DNA from 3 places in the Paenibacillus uliginis N3/975 genome. Region 2 is predicted to be linked to each of the others. Evidence: riboswitches for the same ligand, from Rfam matches in the RefSeq annotation. Region 2 holds a riboswitch; each other region holds the start of a gene.
The links. Region 2 has a riboswitch for cyclic di-AMP ahead of B9N86_RS10920 (C40 family peptidase). Riboswitches for the same ligand answer to the same signal wherever they lie in the genome.
Positions count from the first base shown of each region.

Region 1: it holds a riboswitch for cyclic di-AMP, as region 2 does, so the genes downstream of both, B9N86_RS00610 (hypothetical protein) here and B9N86_RS10920 (C40 family peptidase) in region 2, are expected to answer to the same signal.
Region 3: it holds a riboswitch for cyclic di-AMP, as region 2 does, so the genes downstream of both, B9N86_RS28855 (C40 family peptidase) here and B9N86_RS10920 (C40 family peptidase) in region 2, are expected to answer to the same signal.

Region 1 covers NZ_LT840184.1:122,641-133,152, forward strand. Annotated here, with positions in the region: gene B9N86_RS00575 (histidine kinase) at 1-1,910, opposite strand, end outside; gene kdpC (potassium-transporting ATPase subunit KdpC) at 2,015-2,620, opposite strand; gene kdpB (potassium-transporting ATPase subunit KdpB) at 2,676-4,709, opposite strand; gene kdpA (potassium-transporting ATPase subunit KdpA) at 4,731-6,410, opposite strand; gene B9N86_RS30885 (potassium-transporting ATPase subunit F) at 6,441-6,518, opposite strand; gene B9N86_RS00600 (hypothetical protein) at 6,664-7,074, opposite strand; cyclic di-AMP (ydaO/yuaA leader) riboswitch at 7,197-7,364, opposite strand; cyclic di-AMP (ydaO/yuaA leader) riboswitch at 7,472-7,674, opposite strand; cyclic di-AMP (ydaO/yuaA leader) riboswitch at 8,004-8,167, shown strand; gene B9N86_RS00610 (hypothetical protein) at 8,284-8,733, shown strand; gene B9N86_RS00615 (transposase) at 8,886-9,209, shown strand; gene B9N86_RS00620 (IS3 family transposase) at 9,221-10,126, shown strand.
Region 2 covers NZ_LT840184.1:2,295,985-2,306,496, forward strand. Annotated here, with positions in the region: gene B9N86_RS10895 (LutC/YkgG family protein) at 1-405, shown strand, start outside; gene B9N86_RS10900 (SDR family oxidoreductase) at 542-1,396, opposite strand; partial or broken gene cdaS (sporulation-specific diadenylate cyclase CdaS) at 1,486-1,923, shown strand; gene B9N86_RS10910 (ferredoxin family protein) at 2,219-2,458, shown strand; gene B9N86_RS10915 (Mrp/NBP35 family ATP-binding protein) at 2,538-3,608, opposite strand; cyclic di-AMP (ydaO/yuaA leader) riboswitch at 4,125-4,256, shown strand; gene B9N86_RS10920 (C40 family peptidase) at 4,261-4,734, shown strand; gene B9N86_RS10925 (phosphotransferase family protein) at 4,827-5,804, shown strand; gene B9N86_RS10930 (2Fe-2S iron-sulfur cluster-binding protein) at 5,836-6,228, shown strand; gene B9N86_RS10935 (VOC family protein) at 6,435-6,845, shown strand; gene B9N86_RS10940 (AraC family transcriptional regulator) at 7,027-7,890, opposite strand; gene B9N86_RS10945 (L-fucose isomerase) at 8,050-9,840, shown strand; gene B9N86_RS10950 (class II aldolase/adducin family protein) at 9,869-10,512, shown strand, end outside.
Region 3 covers NZ_LT840184.1:6,202,954-6,213,465, reverse strand. Annotated here, with positions in the region: gene B9N86_RS28875 (4a-hydroxytetrahydrobiopterin dehydratase) at 1-200, shown strand, start outside; gene B9N86_RS28870 (c-type cytochrome) at 358-714, opposite strand; gene B9N86_RS28865 (GNAT family N-acetyltransferase) at 847-1,371, opposite strand; gene B9N86_RS28860 (C40 family peptidase) at 1,485-1,952, opposite strand; cyclic di-AMP (ydaO/yuaA leader) riboswitch at 1,954-2,090, opposite strand; gene B9N86_RS28855 (C40 family peptidase) at 2,350-2,823, opposite strand; cyclic di-AMP (ydaO/yuaA leader) riboswitch at 2,827-2,965, opposite strand; gene B9N86_RS28850 (hypothetical protein) at 3,237-4,061, opposite strand; gene B9N86_RS28845 (M1 family metallopeptidase) at 4,073-6,061, opposite strand; gene B9N86_RS28840 (YwhD family protein) at 6,212-6,727, shown strand; gene B9N86_RS28835 (copper amine oxidase N-terminal domain-containing protein) at 6,855-8,033, opposite strand; gene B9N86_RS28830 (amidohydrolase family protein) at 8,139-9,392, opposite strand; gene B9N86_RS28825 (endonuclease/exonuclease/phosphatase family protein) at 9,506-10,318, shown strand; gene B9N86_RS28820 (heavy metal translocating P-type ATPase) at 10,412-10,512, opposite strand, start outside.

The DNA.
Region 1 (10,512 bases), 2.2 Mb from region 2:
CTCCAGGGTCCCCGGAGTGAGCTGCTTCGTTCCCATGATTCCAGTCTCTCATCCACATCATCTGCAATTTCCCTCAGAGCAAGCTCGCGCAGAGCGATCAGGTTTCCTGTCTTGAAAAAGTGGCTGAGCGCCTGATTCACTTTTTCCATATCATAGATTTTTCCATCCTTCATCCGCTGCTGCAGTGACTCAGGGGTCACATCAATGAGCTGGACTTCGTCAGCCAATCGTAAAATATGATCCGGCACGGTCTCCCGGACGCGGACACCCGTAATTTGCTCCACCGAATCATTCAAGCTTTCCAAATGCTGTACATTTACGGTTGTGATGACGGAGATGCCTGCGGCCAGTATATTCAGCACATCTTCATATCTTTTCTTATGCATGCTTCCAGGTACGTTGGTATGTGCCAGCTCATCCACAAGCACGACATCAGGATTCCGGGAGATAATGTCCTCGGTGTTCATTTCCTCAAGTTTTTTCTCGCGGTAGTCAATGATATTGCGGGGGAGGACTTCAAGGTCACCAACCTGATCTTGTGTATCCGTGCGCCCATGGGTTTCCAGTAATCCGACCAGGACATGCAGCCCTTTTTTGAGAAGGTCGTTGCCTTCCCGGAGCATTGTATATGTCTTGCCAACGCCTGGAGCGGCTCCGATATACACCTTGAACCGGCCCCGCTTAATCTGCTTGATCTTCTGGTCAATCTCCTGTGAGTTCAGCCGGTGGAACGGCTCGAATGGACCGGGAGGCGGGTTGATCTGGGCTGGAAGAATGCGTTCCCCGTCTGACTCGGCACGGTCGGCCACGATAAAAATATCAACGCCTCGTGTTTTTAGAAGCAGATCTTGAATGATGGAGCCTTGAAGCAACTCTTGCCAACGCGTCTGCTTCGAATGGCCGAGTACAATCCGGGTAACGTGATGCTCTAGCGCATATTGGACCAGTACATCAGCCAGCTTTCTTCGGGAACAAAGGGGAAGCTCGTCGAATTTTGCTCCGATTCGTTTGGCGAGCTTCACGATAGAGCGTTTGAAGGCAGCCTGCTCCTTGCTGAGCTCCTTATCCTGATTCACAAAAGTAACGACCAGCAGATCACCGTTCAGCCGCTTTGCAATCTGCTGTCCGCGGCGCATATAAATCGATCCGTTCCAGTGATATTGGGTGGATACCAATATCCGTTCATCGGCCCCTGATGGTCCGATAAGCCCCAGCTCCTTGCGATACCTTTCGAGGGATTCGTTAACACCTTCCGCTACAAGGCGCAGGGTTAGCTCCCGTAGTACAGCCAGATTGCCGTGCTTGAACAAATCGCTGTCTCCGCCGGATAATCCGTCGGCTGCGCGGACCAGCATCGTTTCGGGTGTTACGTCGATTAATACGACCTCATCCGCCAATTCCAGCGTGTCTGCCGGTACGGTATCAACCGCGCGAATTCCGGTCAGCTTGCTTGCAAGCTCCCGTACATCCTCCAGTTCATAAACGTTAACCGTTGTAATCACACTGATGCCGCGGCTCAGCAGGAATCGAATATCCTCGAGCCGGGTAGCATGTTGTGCTCCTTTCCGGTTACGGTGTGCCAATCCGTCAACGAGCAGCACCTCAGGATTTCGCTGCACCAGCAGCTCCAGATTTAAATCCTTTTTTTCCTCATTGCCCTTATACCAATGAATACTAGGTACCCGGTCCAGATCGCCGATCTGCTCTATCGTGTCCGGACGCCGCATGGTGGATACCGCACTAATGACAACGTCAATGCCTTGATTTTTTAGGATATGGCCTTCACGGAGCATATGATAGGTTTTCCCGGAGCCGCTTACGGCCCCGATATATACCTTCAACCGGCCTTGATGTAGCTTTGAGATGGACAGCAGGATTTCCTCTGGTGATTTTTTTCTGAACGGGTCCATGGATTTCTACGCTCCTTGCCACTTCATTTAAAAGGAGTAAAGCCGGACCCTTTAAGTGGAAGGGCCGGCTGCTATTGGGTTTTGCCTGAGCTTTTGTTACCTGATTATTTCAAAAGTTCACTTAGCGCAAGATTCAGCTTCAGTACATTGACACGCGGTTCACCGAATATACCCAGATCCCGGCTATCGGTATGTTGATCAACCAGTTCTCCGAGCTCTCCTTCGGAGATGCCTGTCAGTTTACTAATCCGGGGAATCTGGACCTCAGCCGATTTAGGTGTGATATGAGGGTCCAGACCAGAGCCAGAGTTCGTGATAAGGTCAATCGGAAGCTCGCTTACCGGCACATCCGGATTGTTGTTCTTCCAGGACTCAATCGTTGCTTTCGTTCTTTCCATCAGGTCCGGATTGGAGGGAGCGTAGTTATTGCTTCCCGATCCAGCGCCGTTATACTCAATACTCGATACTCTGCTCTGAAAATATTTAGGGTCCGTAAAGTTTTGCCCGATGAGCTCGGAGCCGACTATTTTTCCTTCGCTGTTCTTGATCAGGCTTCCGTTCGCATGGTCCGGCATCAGAAGCTGCGCCGCGCCTGTCGTTACGAGCGGATAACAAATACCGCACAGGATGATAAATACAAGACTTGCTCTTAGAGCGGTACTAAACAAAAATCGGGCCGTATGAGCTTTTTTTTGTTCATGGTTATTCATCGTTATTCGACCTTTCCATATCTATCTTTAGATTAATTTCCGCTCTGTCTCTTCATTAAATCCACAAGTGGACAATCATATCAATCAGCTTGATACCGATAAACGGTACGATCACACCGCCCAAACCGTATATCAAAATGTTACGTTGTAGCAGCTTGGTTGAGCTCATCGGCTTATAAGCTACGCCTTTCATTGCAAGTGGTATGAGCAGCGGGATAATAAGGGCGTTAAAAATCAAAGCCGATAAAATCGCGGACATAGGGGAACCCAGCCCCATGATATTCAGTGCGTTCATGCTCGGAATGGCTGCCGTAAACATCGCCGGAATGATGGCAAAATATTTGGCTATGTCGTTCGAGATACTGAAGGTGGTCAATGCGCCGCGGGTCATCAACAGTTGTTTCCCGATGGCAACCACTTCAATAATTTTGGACGGGTCAGAATCCAGGTCGACCATGTTAGCGGCTTCTTTGGCAGAGGTTGTGCCGCTGTTCATGGCAAGACCGACGTCCGCTTGCGCCAGTGCCGGAGCATCGTTCGTTCCGTCACCAGTCATGGCGACCAGTTTGCCATCGGCCTGCTCCCTGCGGATGACGGCGATTTTATCTTCAGGCTTACTTTCGGCGATGAAGTCATCCACACCTGCTTCTCGGGCAATGGTAGCTGCAGTCAGTGGATTGTCGCCGGTACACATAATCGTCTTGATGCCCATTTTGCGGAGCTGGTCAAAACGTTCCTTCATGCCCGGCTTCACCGTATCCTTCAGGTAGATGAGACCGTAAATCCGGCTATCTACCGCCACAGCCAGCGGTGTTCCCCCTTCGGTAGCGATGGCGTCTCCTTTGGCAATCAGATCGGACGGGATCATGCCTTCTTGAGACTGAACCCAGGCTCTTACGGCATCGACTGCTCCTTTGCGAACTTTTCGGCCGTCTTTCAGATCCATACCGCTCATCCGTGTCTCGGCCTTAAACTCGATGAATTCGGCACCGGATGTAATGGATTCGTCAAATCCTAAGCTTTCTTTCTTCATCAGTTCGAGAACAGAGCGGCCTTCTGGCGTTTCATCCATAACTGAGCTGATAGCTGCCCACTGGGCGACAGAGCCGACAGGTTCTGAACCGACCGGGATAAACTGGCTTGCCATCCGGTTACCAAACGTGATTGTTCCTGTCTTATCGAGAATCATCGTATTGATGTCGCCGGCAGCTTCAACCGCTTTACCGGACATTGCCAGTACGTTGAACTGCGTTACCCGGTCCATACCTGCAATCCCGATTGCGGACAGCAGACCACCGATGGTGGTTGGGATCAGACAGACGAGAAGAGAGATCAGGACGGGAATCGAAAGCTCGATTCCGAGATATTTGGCGATCGGGGCAAGCGTGACAACCACGATCAGGAATATTAATGTTAGTACGGTCAAAAGGGTATTCAGCGCAATTTCATTCGGTGTTTTCTGACGAGATGCACCTTCTACGAGCGAGATCATCCGATCAATGAATGACTCGCCGGGGTCGCTGGTGATCCGGACTTTAATCTGATCGCTGACAACCCGTGTGCCGCCGGTTACCGAACTGAAATCCCCGCCGGCTTCTTTAATGACCGGGGCTGATTCCCCGGTAATGGCCGATTCATCGACAGATGCCAGACCCGCAATGACCTCACCATCACCAGGAATCATCTCACCCTGCGAGACGACTACGATGTCACCTTTACGTAAATCGGTAGACGGAACACGCTTGATGCCGCCGCCGTCCATAACCTTGTTGGCCGCGATTTCCTTCTTTGACTGTTTTAAGGAGTCAGCCTGGGCTTTACCGCGCCCTTCAGCAAGAGCTTCGGCAAAGTTGGCAAACAAGACGGTTAGGAGCAGAACCACAAATACGGTCAGATTAAAGCTGATGCTGTCTTCTGTCCCAAAATAATGGGGAAAGATAGTCATGAGGAGGACGATAAATGTACCAACCTCGACGACAAACATCACGGGGTTTTTCATCATGGTAATAGGGTTTAACTTGATGAAGCTATCTTTTAAAGACTGGCGAACCATATCTCCGTTTAATACCTTTTTTCTATTGTTATTCATTGGGATAATCCACCTTTTCTATTAACGGATCATTAAATGCTCGGCAATCGGGCCAAGCACCATCACGGGCAGGAATGTCAGCGCCCCGATGATCAGGACTACCGCAATCAGAATAAAGGCGAACAGCCGGTTATCCGTGCGGAATGTCCCTAGTGTCTCAGGAATCCACTGCTTACGCAGCAGAGAGCCGCCTACCGCTAGAAGCGAAATCATCGAAATATAGCGGCCGAAGAGCATGACAAGCCCTGTTGATATATTCCAGAACGGCGTGTTATCCGCAAGACCTTCAAAGCCAGAGCCGTTATTCGCTGCCGAGGAAGTGTACTCATACAGCACTTGTGAAATGCCATGAAAGCCTGCGTTCGTAATGCCCGCCTGACCAGCGTCCGTCATGAGAGCGAGAGCAGTCGGCGCCAGAATAATGAGGGGATGAGCCAGAATGGCAATCGCAATCAGCTTCATCTCCCGGGCTTCGATTTTCCGCCCTAGAAACTCCGGCGTTCGTCCAACCATGAGCCCGGCGAGGAACACGGCCAGAATGGCGTACATTAACATATTCATCAGACCGACGCCTTTTCCGCCGAAGACAGAGTTCAGCATCATGAGAGACAGCGGTGTTATACCGCCAAGCGGTGTCAGCGTATCGTGCATGTTATTGACCGATCCGGTTGTGGCCGCTGTGGTTACGGTCGTAAACAGAGCAGACTGGGCAATACCGAACCTGACCTCTTTGCCTTCCATATTGCCTTGGGAAGCATCGATTCCTAGCCGATTCATCGCCGGGTTACCGTTAGATTCCGATACGTAGGCAAGTGACAGGAATCCGATGAATAGAACCATCATGGCTGAGAAAATAATCCAACCTTGCTTGCGGTTTTTAGCAAATAAGCCGAACGTATAAGGCAGAGCCGCCGCAATACACCACATTGATAAAATCTCGATTACGTTAGTTAGCGGACGTGGATTCTCAAACGGATGCGACGAGTTGACACCGAAATGTCCGCCGCCGTTCGTGCCCAGGTGTTTGATCGATTCCAGTGCGGCCACTGGACCAACCGAAATTTGCTGCTCGGCGCCTTCAAGTGTCGTTACGTTAATAGTAGGTTTTAAGGTTTGAGGAACATTCAGCGCCACGAGCACCATGGCAACAACAAAGGCCAGAGGGATCAACACCCGTGTATGTGCCTTAACAAAATCTTCAAAGAAGTTACCTATCGTTGTACCCTTGCTGGTAATCGCTCGAATAAATGCGATCGCGACACACAGTCCGGTAGCAGCGGATGTGAACATCATCATAGTGATGACGGCCATCTGCGAGAAGTAGGAGAGACCCGATTCACCACTGTAGTGCTGCAGGTTCGTATTGGTCATGAAACTGATAATGGTATTGAACGATAACGTCGGCTCCATGTTGTCGATCCCGTTTGGATTGAACGGCAGTATCTTTTGTAGCCTTAGAATGAGATAACCGGCCGCGACCAGGACTAAGTTGGTCACCACAAAGCTGATTGCATATACCTTCCAGGTCATGCCTTTGCGCTCTTTAAGCCCGATCAAACCGTAGATCGGTTTCTCCGCCCAGGAGAACCATTTATCTGTGCCGTTGGCTTCATTGCGAAACACATTATATAGATGGGTTCCGAAAGGCTTAACGAGCAGCACCAGAACCAGAATAACGATGGCAATTTGTACAATGCCCATGATTGATTGCTTCCTCCTTCAATAACACCCCTAGAATTTTTCCGGGTGAATCAGCGCGTAAATCAAATACAGAAAAATAAAGATCATAAATGCCATAATGATGATCATTGGTTATCAGCCTCCGGTTCATTGACCAAGCGTCCGCACCAGGATAAAAACAAGGTGAACAGTGCGTAAGTTCCTCCCAGAATGAGCACCATGCACAGATCCTGCATGTAAATCCCTCCAAAACATATTTAATAAATAATAGTGGCTAGCTGACGAGTGATGAAATTAAGAAGGAAACATTGGTATGGTTCGTGTGCAGCACGATCGTTGCGCCAAGTCCTTTATAAATTAATCTTGGATTGCTTGAATGAGTGATGACATAGATCGGATCCGAGGTCCATGTACGGCAAATCCGCAAATAACGGCAGCACAGGTTCAGACTGCTTTCAAACAGAAACACCTTGCTGACGGAAAACTCGGGAATGATCCAGGTTTGTTCATCAGTAGTGTCGATCAAGATCATGTTTTTGGCTCCGAGCTTATCCAGACGATCTTGCTCTGCCCGGTTGTTCACGATGGCTGCAAACGGAATTTTATTTCGAATAAGCTGGGTTACGAATTCCTCCCCTGCCTTGGTTGGAGCGGATACGATGATCAGATCTTGTAATTTTTCCATGTTTTCTCCTCCTGATTACTAGAAAGAGAAGGCAACAAAAAGAAGCCTCAGGGAAGGAGAGTCACTCTTCCCGTGGCTTCTGATGACACAGTGAAATACACCGTGCCTTGCACACGACAATCGTTGCCTCTCTCGATACGCTTACGAGGTTAGCTGACGGATTCGGGCGTGAGAGTCGCCCTACCCATAGGCAGTTATCCTGCCGATGTGATTCACCCCTGAGAGAAATACACGTCTCTCGTTTGGTTCCCCCGTTCCTTTTCCATTCAAGGACTCAGCGAATAAAAAGCATTTTTTGATAAAAAAACCACAGAGGCATCAAGCCCTGTGGTCGTGTTTCTCGATCACAAGCTTCATCATCCTCTCCTTGTGAGCAGACCGCGTCAATTAAATGCGTGACTGCTTAACTCAACGCTTACGAGGTTAGCTGTCGGATTCGGGCGGTGAGAGTCGCCCTACCTGATCCGAATTTCATGGAGTCTTCGGATCAGGATTCACCCCTGGAGATGTTCAATGGCGGCTCTCACACCACCTGGCGCATCTCCTTGTTTGGTTCCCCCGTTTCCCTTGCCTAGCAAGGGAATTCAGCGATTCATGAGAAAACATTGTTCAATTCATGATTCGTATCATACGTCTGGCGGTTCGTAATGTAAATCGAGGGAAAGGCACATTTGAGGTGTTTTTTAACGGGATAGCGGGGGGAAAGAAGTCCGATCACCCGAATACTGCTTCATACTCTGTATTTCTCTGTATTTCGTTAATTTTTCGTAAAGTGGCAAGATACTGTGCATTTGTATGGATAATCGATGTCAAGCCCTAATGTACACGTTTTCTTTTGGCTTTTTCGTCGATATTTTGAATTTATAGACCATAAATGAACATTTACTTTGAAAGGGACAATGACGTATGATTCATCCAACTTTAACCATATAATCTACACGCTGAGTTCCCGAAAGGGAGGCGGGGGAACCAACCTCACCATAACTAATGGTGAATGGGGTGAATCCTTAGAGCTTGCTGCGCAAGCACAGGGTAGGGCACTCTCAAGCCCGAATCCGACAGCTAACCTCGTAAGCGTATTGGGAGAGAACACGACCCATCATACTTTAGGTGGCACGATTGTGCCGCATTCAGCGCCTGGGGAGCGGGTTTCTCTGCTCTTTCGGGCTTTTTGTGCTGCAATTGAACCCTAGAAAAGGAGACTGTGAGATGGCTAAAATAACAGACTCTTTACCGCAATTAACGGAACATAAACTACACGAAACTATGATACGTTATATGGAGATTTTCCGTTTTGACGGTAATTCGGCTGAACAGGATATTCCGTGGAACGATAAGAGTACGAACTGTGGATTGTTTAAAATATCTTGTAGCGGTGCTTCTGGTTATGCGGAGTATGCACTGCCGGATACGAGAGAGTATGCAGATCTTGTGCGCTGGTCGTCTGTGTTTATGCGATTAAAGGGACTGACGGTGGCCGAGGCCATAAGCACTGTTCAGAAGCAGCAGTGGGGAGCGGTCCGCACGATGCTGGCGGAGTCCGCTCTAAAGGATCTTTCAGCGAATCTGATCCAGTGTAATGAGCGCCAGCGCCTAGGAAGCCTTCCGCTGGAGCGCTCTTTTCTGATAGATTGTTCGCGGGCTTATTTTTTATTCTGATTCATAATTTATGGAGTGCTCACTATAAGACTGTTTATTTGCCGGACAATGAGTAGGTTTGGGAGCAAACGGACTCAGCTTTATAGCCCCCTAATCCAATTGGACACTCCAAGGTACCTCAGATACACTAAAAAGAAATGAGGAGTCCGTCCATGAAAAGACGATTTCGATGCCCGGTTGAGGCGAAAAAAGAGTATGTCGTAGAGGTGTTGTCTGGTTACCGGACAGAGATGGTTGCGAGAAAATACGGCATGTCTCCCAAAACGTTAAGCGGCTGGGTTCGTCAATATGAGGATGAGGTGGGAGATCTTATGGTCAAAAAGCAGAAAGAAGCCCAAAAAATAGAGCAGGATGCGGCCAAGTTCCAAGAGCTGCAGCAAAAATATGACGAGGCGATGAAACTGTTGGGGGAGAAGGAACTTGAAAACCACATCCTCAAAGATCTCGTAAAAAAAAAGTATCCCGACTACAAATAGCCTCCTATTGGATTGAGCAAGGCTATCCGATCCGTACCGTCCTACGGATCTGTGACGTGCCGCGATCCACGTACTATTACCGTTTGAAGCATCCTGAACGTCAGCAGCCGATCAGCAACGGACGACCGATCCCGGGCTATTCCTGTGACCAGAACGGAAAGGCCGTCTCTGATACCCGTATTCAAGGGTTTCTTCGTCGTCTGATCCAAGGCCCTCATGGAGCATCTGGTTACCGGAAACTGACGATTTTGCTGCGCCGAAAGTACAAGCTAGTGATTAACAAAAAGAAGGTATACCGTCTCTGCAAGTCCTTGGGGATTCTCCTTCCACAACGAGAAAGAACGAACCCTGTTCCCAAAAGAGTAGCGAATAACCGGGTGGTAAATGGCGCCAACCAGTTGTGGCAGATGGATATTAAGTATGGCTACGTGGCGGGAAAACGCCGGCATTTCTACCTGGCCAGCATTATTGACGTGTTTGACCGCCGAATTGTAGCGTACCATCGCGGGAAAACCTGCCACACCCAAGATATCTTACGTACACTCCAGAAAGCGCTCCTTACGCGTAAAGTGTACGGAGATGAGCAGAAGTTGGTTATTCGTACTGACAATGGCCCCCAGTTCGTCAGCAAGGCGTTCCATGCTTTCTGTGAACAGGCAGGGCTTGAACATGAACGTACTCCGAACCGGACACCGAACAAGAATGCCTTCATTGAGTCCTACCACAGTATTGTGGAACGCGAGTGCTACCAACGACACTGTTTTGAGGATTATGAGGAAGCCTTTTCGGAAGTAGATCGGTTCATTCGCTATTACAACAACGAGCGCATTCATGGAAGCCTTCATGACTGGCCACCTAAGGAGTATTTGCGTTTGGTGAACGAAGGAACGATTACTCCTGCAAAAATTGCGTTATGATGCGATATCCCGAGAATGAGGTGGCTAGTGTCCAAGATTAGGGGGTTAAACCGTCAGGAGCCGCTATTTGTGGCGATTTCGGACATTTCGAATGCTAACGGACACAGATGACGCTATTGCAGGTGCAAATATCCGGTTTCGCCTACTTTTTCGGAAATAAGGTCGCTGGTGTCCGTTAGAATCCAAATCGGCTGATTTTTCACCAAATAAGAGCTGTGGTGTCCGTTAGCCGTAGAATCGTGTAAGCATCAGTATCAGCGTCAGTATCAGCATCAGTATAGGCAAGCGTAACGTATCGGTACTAGCCATTTAGCTAGCCGGAAAGCACTAATTGCTGTTTTGAGTTTCTATAAACATGCATTCCCATTCCACAGTACTGGTCAAGC
Region 2 (10,512 bases):
GATCAACTTGATCTGGGGAGCGCTCTCCCTAATACGGATATTGCGGTCTGGAATGAGAATCGTGAAACCGATTGGCGTTCAAAGGCGGCTGAAGCTGATTTTGGAATCGTTCTCGCGGATTATGCGGCTGCCTATACGGGCTCTATGGTTGTATTGTCCTCGAAGGATAAAGGCCGAGCGGTCAGCTTGCTACCGACGGTCCTAATTGCCATTATACCTGTGGAGCGCCTTAAGACGCGGCTTGGAGAGATACTGGTGAATTTCGACATGGATGGAAGGGGAAATCTTCCGGCAGGCATTCATTTTATCTCAGGACCGAGCAGGTCGGCTGATATTGAGAACGATCTGACCATCGGGGTTCATGGACCGGGTATTGTGTACGCACTCATTGTGGATCATATGTAAACAGAATGAATAATTAAGATTGCCGTTAACCGTTTTTTATTTGTGAAAGCCCCTTTCTTTACCCTGCAATGTTCAGGTGTGAGAAAGGGGCTTTTTTATGAAAAGAAAGCGAAATGTCAGATCAATTAGAGCAGGGTCACTTGCCGTGTCGCGTCAGTTTGGCGAGTTCATCCCACTGCTCTTCAGTTACTTCAGCCAGTTCATTAAACTGACCGGCGCCTTGAAGCCATTCACCGCCATCTATCGTAATAACGTCACCATTTATGTATCCGGCGTAGTCTGAAATAAGATAAGCAGCAAGATTGCTGAGCTCTTCTTTATCTCCCACGCGTGCGAGCGGGATGCGGTCAATCATCTTTTGCTCAAATTCCGGAGTAGGAGACAGTCTGGACCAAGCTCCTTCTGTTGGAAACGGACCGGGTGCAATTGCCACCTGGCGAATGCCGTAAGGTGCCCATTCTACAGCGAGAGAACGGGTTAATGCCAATACTCCGGCTTTTGCAGCCGCCGAAGGGACAACATAACCGGATCCTGTAGAGGCATAGGTTGTGACGATATTTAACATCGTTCCGGAGATCCCTTGCTCAATCCATCGTTTGCCAACTTCCAACGTAGTGTAAAATGTGCCGTGAAGCACGATGTTGAGCACGGCATCCACTGCTCTGGGAGAGAGGCGTTCCGTAGGACTGATGAAATTGCCAGCTGCGTTATTGACCAGCACGTCGATGCCCCCGTAATGCTGTTCTACCTCTTCCACCAGTTCATGCACCTGGGCTGGATCACGAACATCGCAGCTCTTGAAATACACGGCATGCCCGTAACTGCTCATTTCCTCTGCAGCCGCCTTCAGTACGTCTTCACGGCGCCCACAAATGGCGAGCTTCGCACCCAGCTTCAGAAATTTCTCCCCCATGGCCTTTCCCAACCCTGTAGCCCCACCTGTAATCAGCACAACCTTGTCCCTTAACAAATCCTTAGCAAATGGACCCATTGCTCCACACTCCTTCAGATCTGGTTAAATTGCCAAAATACCGATATATCCGAGCGTAACATGTAAAAGTATGGAATGGAATAGTGAGTTATTTGAACTGTTATTTGTCTCCATTTACAGACAAGTATCCTGAATTATCAATTTGTATACAAAACATGTCGAAATCGAGACATGGTGGTTTAATTGTGATCCAACGGGAAGATTCTCTTGAATCATTGATTAGACCAGGTATTTCGATAGGAGCAGAGTTGACCCATTCTTTGTTAGAATCCATTTTTTTCCCCGGTAATCCACCCAATGATGATGCTGTCATTGTAAGTCTTAATCAGATCGTTTCGGCAGCCAATGTTCTTCCACTTTCAGACAGATTTACAGGTGATCAAAAACTTGGCACACGGCATCGTGCTGCTTTAGGCTTAACTGAACGAAGTGATGCCCTCGTACTAGTAGTATCGGACGAAACAGGTAAAGTTTCATTTGCCCTAAACGGAAACCTGTATCCAATTACGACTCATGAGCCTCAATAGAAATTACACTATCAAAGTACTGATTATATACTACGGCTACCTCAGGGAATAAAAATGGAAACGAGTTCGATTCGTATACGTAAATGATATGCCAGTCAACACTTAGCGTTGGCTGGCATATCATTTATTTATATAGCTGTAGGGTAGTATTGACAAAATTATCAATGATCCACATAATTATTATATGTTTATGTTTAAAAAGTACTGAATCTAGATTTTTTTGTCCTATTATTCCTATTTATGATGTATGATTAAAAGAAAGCTAGATTAGTACAATGGAGAGGGGAGTAATCACATGTATGTTATAGGTTCAGCCTGCATAGACGAGAAAGCGGGAGAATGCGTTGACGTATGTCCTGTTGATTGCATTGAAGAAGGAGAGGACCAGTTCTATATTGACCCGGATATTTGTATTTCTTGCGGTGCTTGTGAAGCGGCTTGTCCTGTGACAGCAGTATTTTATATCGATGATTTGCCAGAAGAAGAAAAGCCTTACTATGAGAAGGCTGTGGAATACTACAAAAACAAAAATTAAATCATACGAAAATAACACCCTTCCGAGCAGGTGCGGAGCAATCCGGTCACCATATTGGAAGGGTGTATTTGTCATGCATTTATGAAGAAGATTGAATAATGTGATGAGCCAGATTATCGTAAATGGAGCTGAGTAGATTCGGCTTAGTCGATTCCAGATCATCAGGAACAATTGGAATCTGGGTGAGTAGGGACGTATTCAGCTGGTTCGCCAGCTTTTCCCCGCCACCCTTGCCAAAGATATAATGCTTGGTGCCTGAAGGATCTTCATAATAAGACATGTTCTCCACAACGCCGAGAATACGGTGATTGGTCTGAAGGGCCATTAGTCCCGCACGCTCTGCAACGACTGTTGCTGTGGACTGTGGTGTAGTGACAATAATTTCAGAACATTCAGGTATCATCTGATGAACAGCCAGAGCGATATCACCTGTCCCAGGTGGGAGATCAATGAGCATATAGTCCAGTGGCCCCCACATCACATCATTCAAAAAACTGGACAGCATTCTTCCTAGTCTGGGTCCCCGCCACAGGACAGGGTCGTTACCTTTAACAAAAAATCCGGTTGATATGACTTGAACACCGTCACTTTCTATCGGTGTGGGCCGGCTATTCGTAGGTTCTGGCTTCTCATGTATTCCCATCATATCCGGTATACTGAAACCGTAAATATCTGCGTCAATGATTCCAACTTTCTTTCCGGCCTTCTGCAATGATAGAGCCAGATTCAGTGTAACGGTCGATTTTCCGACGCCGCCTTTTCCGCTGGCTACCGCTATAAATTGGACACCCGCTTTAATCAAAGGACTTACTGGAAAAGAACCCTGTGCCCCCCCTCTATTGGCAGGCTGTTGGCCAGAAGGTTTCATCTCCTGTGCTCGAACAGTTATGCTATGCTTCTCCTCGGCAGAAACTTGCTTGACCCTAATATGTATGTCTGTCATTCCCATTGTGCGCAATAGCCCTTCAATCTGTTTACAGCGTATTTCTGTTATGCCTTGCTCCTGTTCTAGCTCTGTGGTTATTAGAGTCATCGCTGCTTTGTCTTCTTTCAGCATGACATCACGGATTAATCCTATTTGAATCAAGGGAAGCTTCAATTCGGAGTCGAGTATCTTCGTCATTTCACGATCAAATACTTCTCTATTCATAAGTCACCTGTACAAAACTATGACAATGCGGATATCTGAAAGTTGATAAAGAGTTCTGGTAAGCCAACATTCGTAAGTCCCTCCTTAAAACTGATAATCAAGTTCAGTTTAAAGAAAGAGAAAGGGCTAGTCAACAAAGGTGTTCAGTATGCAGCGACAGTATATGACGGCAAAGATCTTCAGGCAGTGATCATTATATATCACTTTCAACTTGTGAAATATTTAGTAAACTGTAATAAATAAGAACAGGAAGTAGGTATCATAAACGGGTTCTCCATTGTACATTTTATTTATATTGCGTTGGGATTAATTATCCAAGCAGTTACATTACTTCCGAGAGTCCAACGAAAATACGAGCGATAAATAGAAAAACGGGTCAATCTGCTGTTAGTTGACATCACTGCAGGGCATGACGGGTGATTAGCGAGATTTGCAGAATAAAATTACAATTTTGTTACTGAATACGATTGACATATCACCTCAAAATATACTACATTATGATAGAGTTACAAAACTTTAATGAATTTGCCGAATTTCGTTTTGAAAACGGGGGAACCGATCTGGGTGAATTATTCTTGAAGTCAAGGGAATATAGGAGACCTTCAACCGAACCCTTAGCTAACTCCGTAGGCACCGAAGGGAGAAAGTGTATTTGAAGAAAGTCGTATTATCTTTACTAGGGTCTGCACTTATTTTTTCCTCTGGCGCCTTTACGGCATACGCTGATCAGACGAAGCTTCAGAGTGAAGTTACACAACTAGTAGGAACTCCTTATAAATGGGGAGGAGCAACTGTAAGCGGTTTCGACTGCTCCGGATTTATTTTGTACATATTTGATAAATATAATCTCGATTTGCCGCGAACTTCGGTATCACAAGCAGAAGCTGGTGTTCACGTGGATCAAGATGATCTTCGGTTGGGAGATTTGGTCTTCTTTAATACAAGTGGCCGCGGTATCTCGCATGCAGGAATCTATATTGGTAATGATGAGTTCGCTCATGCCTCCACTAGCAGAGGAGTAAGAATCAGCAAGCTCTCGGAATCCTACTATAAGAATCGTTATGTAACAGCGCGTCGTGTCATCAGTCAAGAAAATTATGTTCAGATGGTAGGCAGTATGAATTAATATTTCGCAACCAATAGAAGTCCGCGATGAATTCGCGGGCTTTTTGTTGTATGATGTTACTATATGTAGGTAAAGAGTGTTGATCTAATTGTATGAGATTCAACTGGGGGGTTGATTACGAAATGTCGTATTTGTTTACTAAAGAAATTAATGATTGGAACAGCTGGGGAGCTGTTTATCAATCCATCGAGGATTTTAGACCTCTGATTCAGGAGATATTTGTAAGGGAACGATTAATGGGAGCGGAAGATATCTCTCATCTAACACCGGGAACAAATGCCGTCTTCAAAGCAGGATCTTACGTGATCAAAATTTTTGCACCGACTTCGTCTGGAATGAATACGGATCAGGACTATAAAGCTGAACGGTCGGCGATGCAACGAGCGATTGACCAAGGCGTACGCACACCGAATATTGTAGCCGCGTCCAAAATTAATGATAAATATGAATTCAAGTATATCATTATGGATTTTATCGAAGGCCAAAGTGCTGGTGACGCCATAAATGGATTTACGGTTGAGCAAAAGCGTGATTTCGTAGGTAAGCTGCAGGAGGATATGGTAAAGTTGAACACGCTGCCTGACCAAGAAGTGAGTCGTGATGTGATCATTGAGAGAGCAATCCATAATGATCGCTGGAAGGTTGTGTCTCCTGAGTTAAGAAAACAGATTGAGCATTTTCTGAACCATCATGAGCTCGGTACCTGCATACATGTTCATGGAGATCTTACGGGTGACAATGTAATAATTGATTCGAAGGATCAAGTTTATATTATTGATTTTGCTGACAGCTCCGTTGCACCGATAGAATATGAGTATCCTGGGATTGTGTTTGAGTTGTTTCAAAGTGATGTAGAAACTGTCCATGAGTTTATAAAGTGTAGGAATCTGAAATACAGTGAGTTTATTGACCTGCTATTTGCGGGGACGATGCTGCATGACTTTGGTGCGAACTTTGTAAAATCCATTTATGAAAAACATACAGGCAAAGGTATCGGGGAAATGTCTAATATTTCTGAATTTAAGGAGTTGATTCATACCCATCTGATGCCTGACTTCAAGTGTACATAAGCTTAATGAACTCATTGAGGGGGAATAAAGCGTGTTTAAATTTTGGAAAGGCCGGGAGGGAAAGAATAACTCGGTTTCGGAGAGTTCTGCTGCGATCGGGAATAACATCCACGAAGAAACAGAAGAGCAAATCGTAGAACTAAAAGGAAGAAATATTCAACGATTCGTTGCGCCCGTGATTGGTTTGACGGTATTGGATCTGGCGGAGAAAAATGAAGTGGACTGGAATTCTTTTTGCAAAAGAGGGACATGTGCCCGCTGCCGATGTCATGTCAGTGAAGGGTTGGAATATCTATCCCCTCCAAATGAAGCGGAGGAGAAGCGGCTTGATCCAGAGGAGATTGATGAGGGATACCGTCTGGGCTGCCAGACAAAACTGGAGAAAATAGGTGCCATATCCATTAAACATGCACCTTATTTTTAATAGATCATTATTCAATTACAGCCGGAGCCTGAGTAACAGGGCATCCGGTTTTTTTGTATAAACTTCGTGCGGTCTGTCTTCTTTGAAGTGCAGTTGAAATAACGGATGGATTTGATAAAAAATAGCACATTTCACTTTTAATGTTTGCTATGATGTTCATAACTGGAACTTATTAGGCTACCAAAAAGCTATTTGGAGGGGTACATATGAAGAGTAATGAGAACGATATCAAAACAGCTGCGCCAGAAAGTCCGATTCAAAACAAGGTTGGCAGTATTTTTGTTCCTGTACGAGACATTGAGAAATCACGTGAATGGTACTGCACTCTTCTTGGTATCGATCCAGAAAGTTGCAGCATTGTGAACGGTCATCTGTGTCCACTTCCAATGCAAGGTACTGGGGTTATTCTCGATACGATGCCCATGTGGGGCGGCGAGGAGCCGGGCGGAGCACCCCATATTACAACGCCTGCTTTTATGCTACTAACCAATGACCTTGAAGCATCCTACAATTACGCCAAAGTGACTGGTGTAAACCTGGTAACGGATATTGAACACGAGCATTGGTTTGTGATTAAGGACCCAGATGGTAATTTACTGATGGTTTGCAAGGAGTAGTTGATTCTAAAAAGAGCTGTTTATATCTGAAAAAAGCTGTCTCCTGGAGTATTGATCTGGGGGGCAGCTTTATTATATTTTAACGGGTTACCAACAAATCGACGCGATTAAAAACGGCAGTATGGCGGGGGCGCTTGAAAGGTCTGAATTAGACCCTTCAAGCTGACTCCTTGTCTGTTATTTAGTTCTTGTTCGATTGATCATTGCGTTCCTGGTCCCGGAATGAACTCGGTGTTTGTCCTGTAACTTTCTTAAACAGCATGGAAAAGTATTTCTCGTTCCCGTAGCCGACAAGGGAGGCCACTTCGTGCACAGGGCTGTCGGAGTTTGCCAGTAGGCGTTTGGCTTCTTCAATTCTACGAGATATAAGGTAGTTGAAGGGAGAGTCGCCGAGCTCTTTTTTGAACAGATGGGACAAATAGTGCTGACTCACATACAGTGTATCGGCTATGTCCTTAAGGCTGATGCTCTGTGTGTAATTTTTATCAATAAAATGTTTCGTTCGAAGGGCGATTTCGTTCTTCCCTTTAAGTGACTGGAATTGATGCTTCACATCTACAATGCGGTAGATGACCGTAATGAGAGACATAAGCAGGTTTGTACTTAGCGTCTCATATCCCAGTACCTGTGAATCACACTCCTGAAGTATTTCGGATAGATAGCTTTCCACTTTATAGGCATATTTCTCACATGAAATGACTGGATCGACATAAGGAGGAAGCAGCATCCCCTGCGGAACACCATCGATATGAAGGTTGTCCACACCACAGTATATGACCTTAAAAGGTCCCGATGCTCTGGAACGCTCTTCATGAGGTACTCCCGGATTATATATGGCTACATCCCCTTGATGCAGCTCATAGGTTTTGCCGCCGATAATAAACTCTCCGCTTCCTTCGACAATATAAATGATTTCACAATAATCGTGGATCTGCGGAGGCCCGTAGAAAAATTCATCTACAACCTGACCAGCAAAAAGGAGCTCCGGGTTGCGTTTAAAGCTGAATTGGTCACTCTTGCTGTATGGTATTTCGATTTTAGGCAACCTAAGTCCCTCCAAAAATCCAATATAAATTCATTATATAATAATGTTCAGTTTTATTGCTGTCTTGTTGTCAGGAAACAACAATATAGTGGGTTATCGCCTGTCTCAAACCTTATTACAATAAATCTATAATAGTAAATTCTAAGGAGGCAACAAATCATGATTGAAAACGATTACAGATGGAGAGATGGATTTCCGAAGATCGGCATACGGCCGACGATTGACGGTAGAAGAAAGGGGGTTCGCGAATCACTTGAAGACCAAACGATGAATTTGGCAAAGTCGGTTGCGAAGCTGTTATCCGATAGCTTGCGGTATCCGAATGGCGAACCGGTGGAGTGTGTGATCGCCGATACTTGTATCGGTGGTGTAGCAGAAGCAGCAGCGGCAGCAAAAAAATTTAAGAACTCCGAAGTAGGTCTGACCATTACCGTCACTCCTTGCTGGTGTTATGGTACAGAAACGATGGATACGGATCCGACACTTCCGAAGGCGGTATGGGGATTTAACGGAACCGGCAGACCAGGAGCGGTTTATTTGGCAGCTGTGCTGTCAGCCCATGCGCAGAAAGGTCTTCCTGCGTTCGGCATTTACGGTGAGGACGTACAGGATGAAGGAGATAGCGTCATTCCGGATGACGTTCAGGAGAAGCTGCTTCGTTTTGCAGGAAGTGGGCTTTCCGCAGCTTACATCCGTGGAAAATCTTATTTATCGATGGGTTCCGTTTCGATGGGTATTGCCGGTTCTATCGTGAACGACTCGTTCTTCCAGGAGTATCTTGGCATGCGCAACGAATATGTCGATATGAGTGAATTTACTCGCCGACTGGAAGAAGGGATCTATGATCCGGAGGAATATGAGGCGGCGCTAAAATGGGTGAAGGAAAGCTGTAAGGAAGGCAAGGACAACAATCCGGAGCATCTGCAGAGCAGCCGCGAGAGAAAAGACTTGGAATGGGAAACGGTTGTCAAAATGACACTGATCACCCGTGATCTGATGATCGGAAACCCTCGTTTGGTGGAGCTCGGTTTTGCGGAAGAGGCTCAGGGCCATGGAGCAGTTGCCTCCGGCTTCCAAGGGCAGAGACAATGGACAGATCATTCACCTAATGGTGACTTCCTGGAGACGATGCTCAATTCATCGTTTGATTGGAATGGTAAACGTTCCCCTTACATTGTTGCTACCGAGAACGACAGCTTGAATGGTGTGAATATGCTGTTCGGTTATTTGCTGACGAACACTGCGCAAATCTTTGCGGATGTCAGAACGTACTGGAGTCCGGCTTCAGTGGAACGTGTTACGGGATACAAGCTGGAAGGAAAAGCAGAAGGAGGAATTCTTCATCTGATTAACTCCGGTTCTGCGGCTTTAGACGGTACGGGTGAACAGGAGCGAGATGGTAAGCCTGCCATGAAACCTTTCTGGGAAATTACGGACGAGGAAGTTGAAAGAACGTTGAAAGCATCACAATGGAGACCAGCTTCTCTGGAGTATTTCAGAGGTGGAGGCTACTCTACCGACTATTTGACCCGCGGGGGCATGCCTATGACTATGTCACGGCTTAATCTGGTGAAGGGACTCGGTCCGGTGCTGCAAATCGCGGAAGGCTATTCAGTTGATCTGCCTGAGCATGTGCATGATACGCTCGATCAGCGGACGGATCCGACATGGCCGACTACCTGGTTCGTACCGAATTTGACAGGCACAGGTGCATTTACAAGTGTATATGAAGTGATGAATAACTGGGGAGCGAATCATGGTGTGATAAGTTATGGACACATCGGAGCAGACCTGATTACGCTCGCGTCTATTCTCCGCATTCCGGTCAACATGCACAATGTCCCTGCTGATAAGGTGTTCCGTCCAAGAGCATGGGGCATGTTCGGTACAGAGCACTTGGAAAGCGCAGATTTCCGTGCATGTCAAAATTTCGGTCCGCTTTATAAATAAGCTGGAGTTGACGAAAAGGAGTAATCTTATGCAAAACATAGATACACGAAACGAGCTTTGCAAATATGCTCGCAAAATCGTGGATAACGGATTGGTTGTTGGACCAGGTGGAAATATCAGTGCGAGAGCCGGAGATAAGATGTACTTATCTCCGAGCGGCTTCGCGTTAGAGGAAATCGAACCGGAGCAATGGATCGAGGTGGATATTCGAACAGGAGCTATTACGGATATCGGTCTACGACCATCTTCTGAGGTCCTTATGCATCTGTACGGTTACCGGGCGAAACCGGAAATGGGGGCCATGGTTCATACCCATCCATCGCATTGTATAGCTTTTACACTGATTGAGCAGGAACTTCCTATTATGTTTCCTGACCAGGCGGCCCTTGTCGGCAGAACTTCCTACATCCCATATATCATTCCGACAACAGATTTGCTGGCCGATGCAGTAGCTGAGAAAGTGACCGAAGCAAGCTCGATCCTGCTCGGGAACCATGGTTTGGTTACGACAGGGCGCAATCTTCGGGAAGCTTACTACCGTACCCAAGTCGTTGAGGAAAGCGCGAAAATTTATTTGAGCGCCCGTGCAGCTGGTACGCCTAAGCCGTTAAGTGATCAGGAAGTGGACGATATTGCGGCGCTCGAGAGTGAGGATTACCGTATTCAGCTGCT
Region 3 (10,512 bases), 2.5 Mb from region 2:
TTGCTTTTGTGGATGAAGTCGCTGCGATCTCGGAGGCATTCGGTCACCATCCCTACATTACAATCGATTACAAAACCGTGACGCTACGTCTGACTTCTTGGGATGAAGGCGGTATTACGGCTGTAGATATCAAAGAGGCACAGCAGTTTAATGAGGCATACGAAAAAAGCCGCTCCAAGGACAATAAGGAGCAGGACTAGCAGCAGCGGATACTTATATAAAAAACACGCTTGGAAAGGGAGAGGTCCTGTCCAAGCGTGTTTTGTTTAAATATAAGAAATATCTTATATTTCTCGCAGAAACGCTCTTTCGTCATTTGAGAAGGATGACAAAATCGTGTCTGCTTGGTTTGCCTTATTATTTTTTCTCAGACAGATAAAGTGCAAGATTGGCAATTTCATCTGGTTTAAGTTGATCTTTAAAGGCAGGCATACCTTTACGGCCCTTCGTGATCACGCTAAACAATGCATTAGTGTCCATATGTCCGCCTACTTGCTGGAGAGCTGGTCCTGCTCCGCCCTGGAGCTGATCACCATGACAAGTAATGCAGCTGGCTTTCAACGTAGCTTCAGCCGCCGCCGCGTCCAAAGTTACCTCAGGCATTGTTGGTTTTGCTTCTTCAGCTACTTCTTCTTTCCCTGGAAGCGTAAACATCAGCGCAAGGGCCAACGCACATGCGACGAAGAACAATCCGCTCATAATCCATTTTTGCATCGTCATATCGTCCCTTCTTATGTATACTGCAATTGATTCTATTATAAACGAACATACAAAGACATCATAGCAGTTGTGACAAAAAAAGCAACAAAACAACGCTTTCTTTAACTAAAATTACACAAAATTGTGCTATTTTTCATAGTCATAACGGTTTCGGATGGAATTTCCAGAATCGTCCGGAGACATATAAACCATGCAATGAAAAAGAGCTTTGCCAGTCGGAGTCATCCGTTCGTACGTGTCCGTAACATGAAAACCGACGTTGTAGTATGTGCGGATTGCACGTTCATTCCAAGTTAAGACCTCAAGGTCAATCTCATCCTCAGGACGACGCTGCCTGGCCACATCCACAATAGACTGCACAAATTGTTTACCCATTCCGAGTCCACACCAATCCGGTCGCATACCAAGACCAATCCGCGTTACGCCTTCCATTGGGAACAACTGCGCGAATCCCCACATCCGCTGTTCTTCATCGAGAATGGATACATACTGCTGCTCGCGGATGTCCGGATCGCCAAACTCGATACCAAGTCCTTTCATTTGCTCCCAGGGGAGCCAGCCATAGATATTGTAAGGAGATGGGTAGGTCCAGCTGCAAATCTCCGCCGCATGATACGAATCCATTGGAACCGCATAAAACCGCTGTGCCATGGGAAGCAATTGTCATTCTCCTTTCATGATTTATGGAATAAGAAGAAAACACCCGCCAAAAGAAGGGATGCTTCTCTTCGCGGGTATATTTGTATGATATAAATGATTTCAAATTATTCAGACGCGTGGCTTTCGTATGCTGAATCATCCATAATTCGCTTGGCGCCAATATAACGCTCCGCATAATAGCTGTCACCCAGTCGGTTGGTCACGACCCCTCTTGAAGTGGAGGCATGGGCGAATTGATCATCGCCGATATAAATGCCTACATGGGATACGCCTTGACCTGATGTATTGAAAAATACGAGGTCCCCCGGGCGAAGGTCTTCGCGGGATACGGCCGTACCCATCTCAAATTGGGAGCCCGACTGATGGGGAAGCTTCATTCCCATTGCGGAGAATATGTACATTGTAAATCCAGAGCAGTCAAAACCGCTTGTTGTCATACCACCATAGCTGTATCTTGTCCCTAGCACCTTATCGATTTCTTGATCCAGATTACTATCGGCAAAAGCGCTGCCTAAGCCTGCCGTGAACAGCATCGAAAGGCCTAACACGGTTGCACTGAACTTCTTAAGCATAAATAACTCCTTCCGCTGCCTGCGAGGTTAGCTGTAGGGTTCGGTTGAAGGTCCCCTATGATCCCTTAGTAGCAAGATCAATTCACCCGTGGTTGGATCCCCCGCTTCCATTGCTCTGGAATTTGGCATATGCATTCTATATATAAAAGCCCTTACAATAATGACAAAGTTATTACATTGAATATTCTATCAGAGGGCCTGTCCACTTGGCAATTGTTTCTTGCTGTCTTTTGAATAGAATAGATGGCTATTCGTGTCGAATTATTGTCACAAAAAATTTTCTCGTAAAGGTGCAAACTTTTTCCCTATTTCATCCGTTATAAAAGTATAAAGAAAAAGCCGCGAAGGAGATTGTGGTGAATCTCATTCGGGCTTAAGTAAACTTTTGGTTATGAAATTAATTGTAGTTCACGGCGGCGGATTTGTACTTGCTTGAGCTCATGACTCGTTTGGCTCCAATGTAACGCTTGCCAAAATAGCTCGAGTTGATTGCGGTGATGGTGACACCGCGGGAACTTGAGGAATGTGCAAATTTGCCCCCGCCTATATAGATCCCTACATGGGATACGCCTCTGCCTGAGGTGTTAAAGAATACAAGATCGCCGGCTTTCAGTTGGCTCTTCGGTACTGCAGTCCCAACTTTATACTGGGATACAGATGAACGCGGCAAAGTCAGCCCCAGTTTCTTGAATACATAACTTGTAAATCCAGAGCAATCGAATCCTTTGGCTGTGGTTCCGCCTGATTTATAGGAGACGCCAATGACGGGTTTGATTGCGCTGTTTAACTTGGAATCCGCGAAAGCGCTTCCGGTGCCTAGCGTAAGGGCGAGAGCTAGACCGAGTGAAACGGCTGTTAGCTTCTTTTTCAAGTGATAAGCTCCTTCCAATGCCTGCGAGGTTAGCTTAAGGGTTCGGCTGAAGGTTAGCCTATGACCCCTCTGTTGCGAGATCAATTCACCCAAGACGGTTCCCCCGCTTCCCGTTGAAACGGGAATTCGGCTTCTTAAGATATAAGACAGATTATAAGTATACGATGGTTTATCCATATGAAATAGTTACAGGAAAGATGACAAAGTTGTTACTAACACATTCGTTATTTTAACAGAGTATTAACTTTTTGGCAAACGAGGAAAGTATATTTGAACACAAAAAATCCCGTTCTTCCTAGAGAAGAGCGGGATTTTTTTTATTTAGTTGGCTAGCGTTATGCATCGTTTGAGCTTGGCAGTCACATATAATGTATAAATTTCAGGTGAAAATTGTTTTTTTATGTGAACACTTTTCAAATTTGACGACTGTGAGTATGCCATACATGATATTGAGCGGTAACGCTCCACAACTGGAACAGACTGCTCACAAAATAGGAGGTCTGCTGAATGATTAACCCGATCAGACCTGACCATAGGAAGGACATACCGCTGAGCAGAAGGAGAAGAGCTATCGCTGTTCCGCCGATCGTAATGGAGATGAGCATAGCCTTTCCGATGTGACGGAGACAGACCATCAGAGCGGATATCATGCTCATGCCAGCTGTTTTGCCGAACTGCATATAAAGAAAGAACAAATGAATGAGATACGCATACAACAGCCAACAGACGAAGTAAGGAGCGATCTTTAGCAACGTAGACGGATCGCGAATGGCAGCTAATAGTGAAGGTAACATTTTCGGCACCAGCCAATATGCGGGGGTAAAGGTCAGAATCGTCTCAACCACATAAAATAAAGTTACCGGTTTCCATAGCTGACGGATGCCCTTGAAGAAGAACAGACCTCGCTCGCCTTTCGCCTCTTGATGGAGATTGTAAAATATACCGGCATGAATAAGAGGAGTCAGAAGCATCCGAATGATAAGCATACAGATGAGTATCCAGGCATAGGTATGAACGTCGTTGCTTTGGGTTAGGGCCATTTCGCCCTCGTAAAAATACAACAGCTTACTAAGCTCATTCGGAGCAGGGTCCGGGAATCGCATCAGAAGCGGAACGACGGCTGATTTAACAAGGCGATACAGACAATATCCCCACAGAAGCCGATACAGAAACAGAAGAATAATAACATAGAACTGATCTTTCACACTGGTCCAGCCTTTGCCTGCGTAGCTTTTCATGTTCTCCCCCCTTACCATGACAGGCTGCCGAATAGTGTCTCTACCAGCTTGGTGATGCTCAGGTTCCAGCGCGTGACAGCTTTCGGATCCATTCCCGCCTTCATATAGTTATTGATATGTTTGTTCTCGAGCACGATCGTGTATTTCGGATCAACCATTGTCCAGATGAGTGGAGATTTATGCTTGATTTCATACTGGGTTTTTCCGTTCTTGCCGTCCCACACCTTTTCAACCGTCTTCCCGTCCTCAAATGCAAATCTGATCGGGATGTTGGAGACGGTACCTCCCTTACTCACGATGGTCACAATCGTCTTATAGGCGGGGTCTTCCCGGGTTCCGGTATTTTGGGTCTGAATGTTCTCCACAGCGACGTCGGCCATCCGGTTGCCGTATACATATTGGTCAAAATAAGGCTGCCACGATTGTTTGGTCATTTGCTCCACAACCTGTTGAAAATCTTTAGTTGTCGGATGTTTGAAGCGGTATTTTTTCGCATAAGTCATCATGATTTTGTCCATCGTCTGCGTGCCGACCAGGCGTTCAATGTCCTGCAGCACCAGTTTGCCGCGTGTGTAGACGTTCAAAGCGTATTTTTCGTGAGATCCGTATTTCCAAGATTCCTGTTTAAGTGGTTCAGGCGAGGATATGGTCGCAGCTTGTGCTGCCGTGTTTGTGGTTAATCCGTATTCCTGTTTCATTACCCGCTCCTCGGCATAGGAGGTAAATCCTTCGTCGAGCCAAGCCTCCTCGAACTCATTGCTCGCGATCATGCCGTAAAAATATTGGTGTCCGATTTCATGGATAATCGTGCGCTCCAGCTCGTACCCTGGCGAATCATCTTTGGCTCCGAAAGCGGTCACCAGCGTTGGATATTCCATACCGCCCGCGCCGTTTCCAGCATCTGGAGGTACTACAATGGATAACGTAGCGTACGGATAGGAGCCGTACCATTTACCGTAAGAGGATAAAGCTGCTTTGGCAGCATCGAAATAGCGGTCTTTCAGGTCTTTATGCACCGGATCAAGGTAAAGCTTAATGCGGACACCGGGTACGCCAGGTGCGGAAAATGCCTCCTCCGCTACAACAAAATCGGGCGAGGCTGCCCAGGCAAAGTCATGGACATCGTCTGCGTAGAATTGGTAGACCTTCTCACCGTTTGATTTTGTGGCCGGTTTGGTCGGAAAACCAGTGGCTGCAACAATATAGTTCTCCGGCACCCGGATACGGACGCTGTAAATGCCGAAGTTCGCATAAAACTCAGAGTTTCCATGATATTGATGGAGATTCCAGCCTTCCTCCGTGCGATCGCGTACTTCCGCAGGCTCATATACGCTAATTTTCGGAAACCATTGCCCAGCCATTACAAAATCATCAGCTGTACCCATACGTGCAAAGATTTTGGGCATATCAACTTCAAACTCCATATTCAGCGTAATGCTCTCTCCGCCTTTAACAGAACGCGGCAGACGCAGCTTCACCAGGCTTTTGTCCTTCGCGTTGCCATCATCAGGCTGCACATATTGGAGACGGTGGAGCAGGGATAGCCCTTCAATCGTTTTGATCCCCGTAATCGTCATGGATCCGAACCCGTCCTCAGGCATACGGTCTGATCGAAGTCTGCCACCAGATTCCTTCATAAACGTGGTTTCTTTGGATGCAAAAGCATTAGGGTAAAGATGAAAGTAAAGCTCGTTTACAGCTTTTTTACCAGGATGAGTCCAGGTTATCGTCTGTTTTCCCTTCAATTTGTTTTCGCCCGGCTCAAACCTGACATCCATGTGATATTCAACCAGTCTGCTGCTCAGTGCAGGAGCAGGTACATCGTACTGAGCTTTAGGTGGAGAGAGCGGGGCTTTCTCCACTACCGTAGGCTTGCCCAAATTTGGAGCGAGAACAGGTGCTGAAACACGGATACCCTGCAGATATAATAGCATTGACCCTCCGAGGAGACCGAGGGCGAGCAGGGATGAAAGAAAGACTTTGGTGCGTGGTGGGACCATATCGAACAACCTCCCGTTGACAAGCATCTACAGCATGTATATGTTTGCTTTTAGGTGATTATTAGTTAAAATAAAATTATTGGGACTAGTTATTAGAAGAAAGAGCAAGGCGGAGGTCTCTTCCGTCCTTACATAGGAGGTTTTGCCGTAATGGAGAATGAGGAACAAAAAGACAAGAAGCAGATTGCCCTTAACATTATAAGCAGTAAAAGCAAGCACAAAGGGTTCGGAGCAGGCTCCATTGATCTGAACAGTGTATCTCCGGTCATCATTGACGGCGGAGTAGCAAAAATTGAGATTGGTGCAATGCACGCGAAGAGCAAGGTGGAACGCGGCATTAGGTTTTCCACTAACCGGGAGGATGTACCGAACGGTCGTCAGTTGTGGATTGTATGGGTTGCCGTGGACCGTACAGCTGAGGGACAGCACTATGGCGGTATGACCGCATGTGAGATGTGGATTGATCAGGAAGCGAAGCGAGGCTGGAAAATTCTCGCTGACCACGTGAATAAGTTGGATGCGGCACTGAAGCGTAAAATTATTCTTGATGGGTTGGGTAACGTGGAGAAGCAAGCACTGAAGGATCTGCTGATCTCCAAAAACGAGGAATGGTGGAATGCCTCTTCTGACGAGTTTAAACAGGCGCTCGATACAGAATCGGAATAATAAATTGAGGAAGCCCGGTACGGATGAGATCCGTCCGGGCTTTTATTTAAGAGATAAGAAAGGATAAAACTTCGATTTTGAGATACATGAATAGTATTTCCCGATGGATCGAGAGATCTACTATTAATTAAAAGGGGAGCTTGTACGTGAACGTTTTATTCTTATCAAGCAAGGGGTGACTCCAATTAAAGGTCAGCTTCTGATTTTTAAATCCGGTGTATGTCAGACCGTCGCCGACATAGCCGGCTTCATTTGGAGGATATTCTTCAATCAGCTTCTTTGCTTCATCATCCAGCTGCAGGTTTTGATAGATCAGAATAGATTGCTTAGCTGTAGGATGAACAATAAATAGCGTTGCTTTTTTATAAGGGCGGACTAGCAGAAACTCCGGTTCGATTGCTTCCACAACGAAATCATCCTTTACACCGGTAATGGCCTCAAGATTATACGTTTTGACTACCTTCCCAGTAGGGTGGACAAGCTGCAGAGTACTACCGTTCATGATCGCTACATTTCCTTTATAGTCGTCTATATTCGGTTTCGTATTGCGGCCGCTAAAGTTAGCGTAATAGGTGCTGCCTGCGTTAACAATCATTCCGTTATAAATGAGGACACGAATGTGAGACTCGTGAATATGCGGTTCGCCGTAAGAGTTGTTTATATCCACCACGTAACTGGAGGGATTGATCTTACGGGGTTTGATATTGAGTAGATCAATATGTTCTATTGAAGCCTTGCCGGCTTTCTTCGGGACACTACCGGCTTGACCAGTTAGTAATGTACCGTCCTCACGGCTTAACCAGAAGACCATGCCACCGACAGCTCCGGAAGCATATTGTTTGCTTCCTTGAAGCGAAACCTTGGATTTCCCGTTCCACTTTACTGGGATTCCAAAGCTTTTAGCCAGGAGTGAAGTTGGAACATAAGTAACGCCGTGTTTCACAATCGGGGTAGTTCCAAGGGCAATGGATGTTCCCTTGGCATTTACCGCTTTGGACTGGCCAGATGCGATACGGACAGACTCGAAGGGACTATTAATATACACATATTTTTTATTAGGTGTCACTGTAATATGAAGATCCAAATACTCCGATAGCTCCTTAATGGGAACAAATACAACTCCGTTTTTCTTAAACGGCGCATTTGTCAATTCCACATTCCAGGATGTTTTTTGGCTTTCTTTCTGGGCCACTGCTGCAGAAGCCGCCTGTGCTGAGCCTGAAAGGACACCAGATAAAGGCGTGAGAACAAGCGTTAGAGCCAGTGCCGCAGCCCCGGTGATTTTATATGACTTTACTGATTTCATTAAATACACCTCCACAACAAGTGATATATACTAGACGTTTCTTTGATGGGAAAAGTTTCATATTCGAGGTTTGAAGTAGTGTCCATAAGATCGATCGCTGCTTCCTTAGGAATCTTCGGATGGTGCGATTTCACCAGATACAACGCTGCCCTTATGTATGACAGCTTTCCTTGGAGCTCTTCTCGCCACTGCTTCTGCCGTGCAGCTTGCTGCTACAAGCACGCAGCTTGCTTCATCACCAACCGCAGGCCATACGCGGGTTCCATTACGATCTAGTGGCAGTAAGCCATCTGTAATGAAGCCTAGTGCCTCAGCAAGCTTGCGTTCGCTTCTCCAGCCGTAACATTCTGCAAAGATGCTTGCACGCTCTAAATTATCCCCTGTACCAAACGGCGACCAGTGATCTGTAATGCTATCTTGTCCAATAACAACCTTTGCTCCTCGCTCATAGAGTAGCGGCAGGGGCATTGTCATCGTGCCTATCGGAACTGTTGTAGCAAGTGTAATCCCTAGTTCAGCGAATAGATCTGCTATTTCACTAACAAGCGAGGCAGGTACTCCAGCTAGACCAAAACCATGACTGATCGTCACCCTTCCTTGCCAACCAATTTCCCGAGTAAGGGCAGCTAAGCGTCGCATCGTAAATATCCCCAGATGACCGGCATCATGCAAGTGCATATCAATATCTGCATTCGCGTCAACCGCTAGCTGTACCATCGCATCGAGCGAAGCTTCGATATTCCCATCCACGGTAGCAGGATCGAGTCCACCGACCAGATGTGCACCTGATCTCAATGCTTCGCGTACAAGTGGAACTGAAACTGAGTGCAAAAGCCCGTGCTGAGGGAATGCGACGATTTCATATGTACATTTATTTTGATAAGACTCTAATGCTTGCAAGGTAGCTTCTAAATTGCGCAGGCCGGTAGTCGGTTCAATATTACAATGGGTACGCACATGTGTGGAACCATTGTTCAGGACTAGCTCTAGAAGCTGTTCCGCACGATCCTTCGCCGTTGGAAGCAGGGTAGAGAGCAGTGCTTTTTCCTCTTCAATCCGTGAAAAGACTCCATTTGGTGCTGGACGAACAGCTCGCCACGGACCGCCATAGTACGTTTTATCCAAGTGGATGTGCATTTCTCTAAAAGCAGGCAGCAGAAGCTGTGCATTAGCATCATAGCAGGGGAGTTCGGAGTGAAAAGGAGTCTCGGCTGTTATAATCTCAGCGAACTTGCCGGCGTTAATTCTCACATGGCATTTTTCTGTTAAAGTGGATACAATCTCTTCGCCTTCAAAAGCATAACCGCTCTCAAGAAGCAGGTTAGTAATCCAGTATTCCGTAATGAGCTGTTCGTTCAATTAGTCGCACTCCTTTTGTGATTTCATAGACTTATGTTAGCATAGCACCATATATATGAAAATTAGGAAGAGTGTATAAATATTTTGGAATCATTTTGAAGGGAGATTCGTTCATGAAAGTTATTACATTAGTCGTTAGTTTGCTGGTCGTCTCTATGCTCTCATTAGATACACAGGTAGCGGAAAAAGGGTACGGCAAAGAGGTTGGTACTACCGTTATGTCTTACAACATTCATCATGGGGTCGGTATAGATGGAGAGCTAAGCCTGAACAGAATTGCAGATGTCATTCGTGATTCCGGTGCAGAAATTGTAGGCCTTCAGGAAGTGGACCGGTTTTACGGAGCTCGGAGTGACTTTAAAGACCAAGCGAAGGAATTAGCGAGCCTACTTGGTTATCACTATGCCTACGGTGCTAATCTTGATTTGGAGTCTGGGGAAGGACAGACGAATAATAGGCAGTACGGCACAGCCATCCTCAGTAAATATCCTATCCTTCATTCGGAGAATATTCTGCTCAGCAGCTTTGGAAAAGAGCAGCGCGGCGTTCTGCATGCTGTCGTGAACGTACGGGGTATTCATGTGGATGTGTACAACACCCATCTTGGGCTGGACGTCCCGAGTCGTATGGCTCAGATACAGGAAATAATAGATTTAGCTTCTGCCTCAAACGGTCCGGCTTTATTGACGGGGGATTTTAATGCGGAGCCTGACAGCGAAGAGATTCAGCTGCTGTTAGATAACGGCTTATTCGTAAACAGCTTCCAGGGGATTGATGATGCATACACGTTCCCAGTATTTAATCCGTCTGAAATTATCGATTACATTCTGACGTCTCCTGCTGTTCAGCATGCCAACCAGCGTGTAATACATGCGGAGGCTTCCGATCATCTGCCGATCACAACGGATGTAATATTCAAGCGGTAAAATCACATGCGAATCGATTCCGCAGTTACAGCAAAAGAAATCCCCTGTCTCTTGAAGCCGAGAAACAGGGGATTTTTGCGTGCATGGAACTTGTTAGGATGAAGATGGCGTGTTGTCTTTGCCCATCAAGATCGTCAGTCCGAGAATCGTCACAAGAATCGTTGCACCCATATCGGAAATAATGGCGATCCATA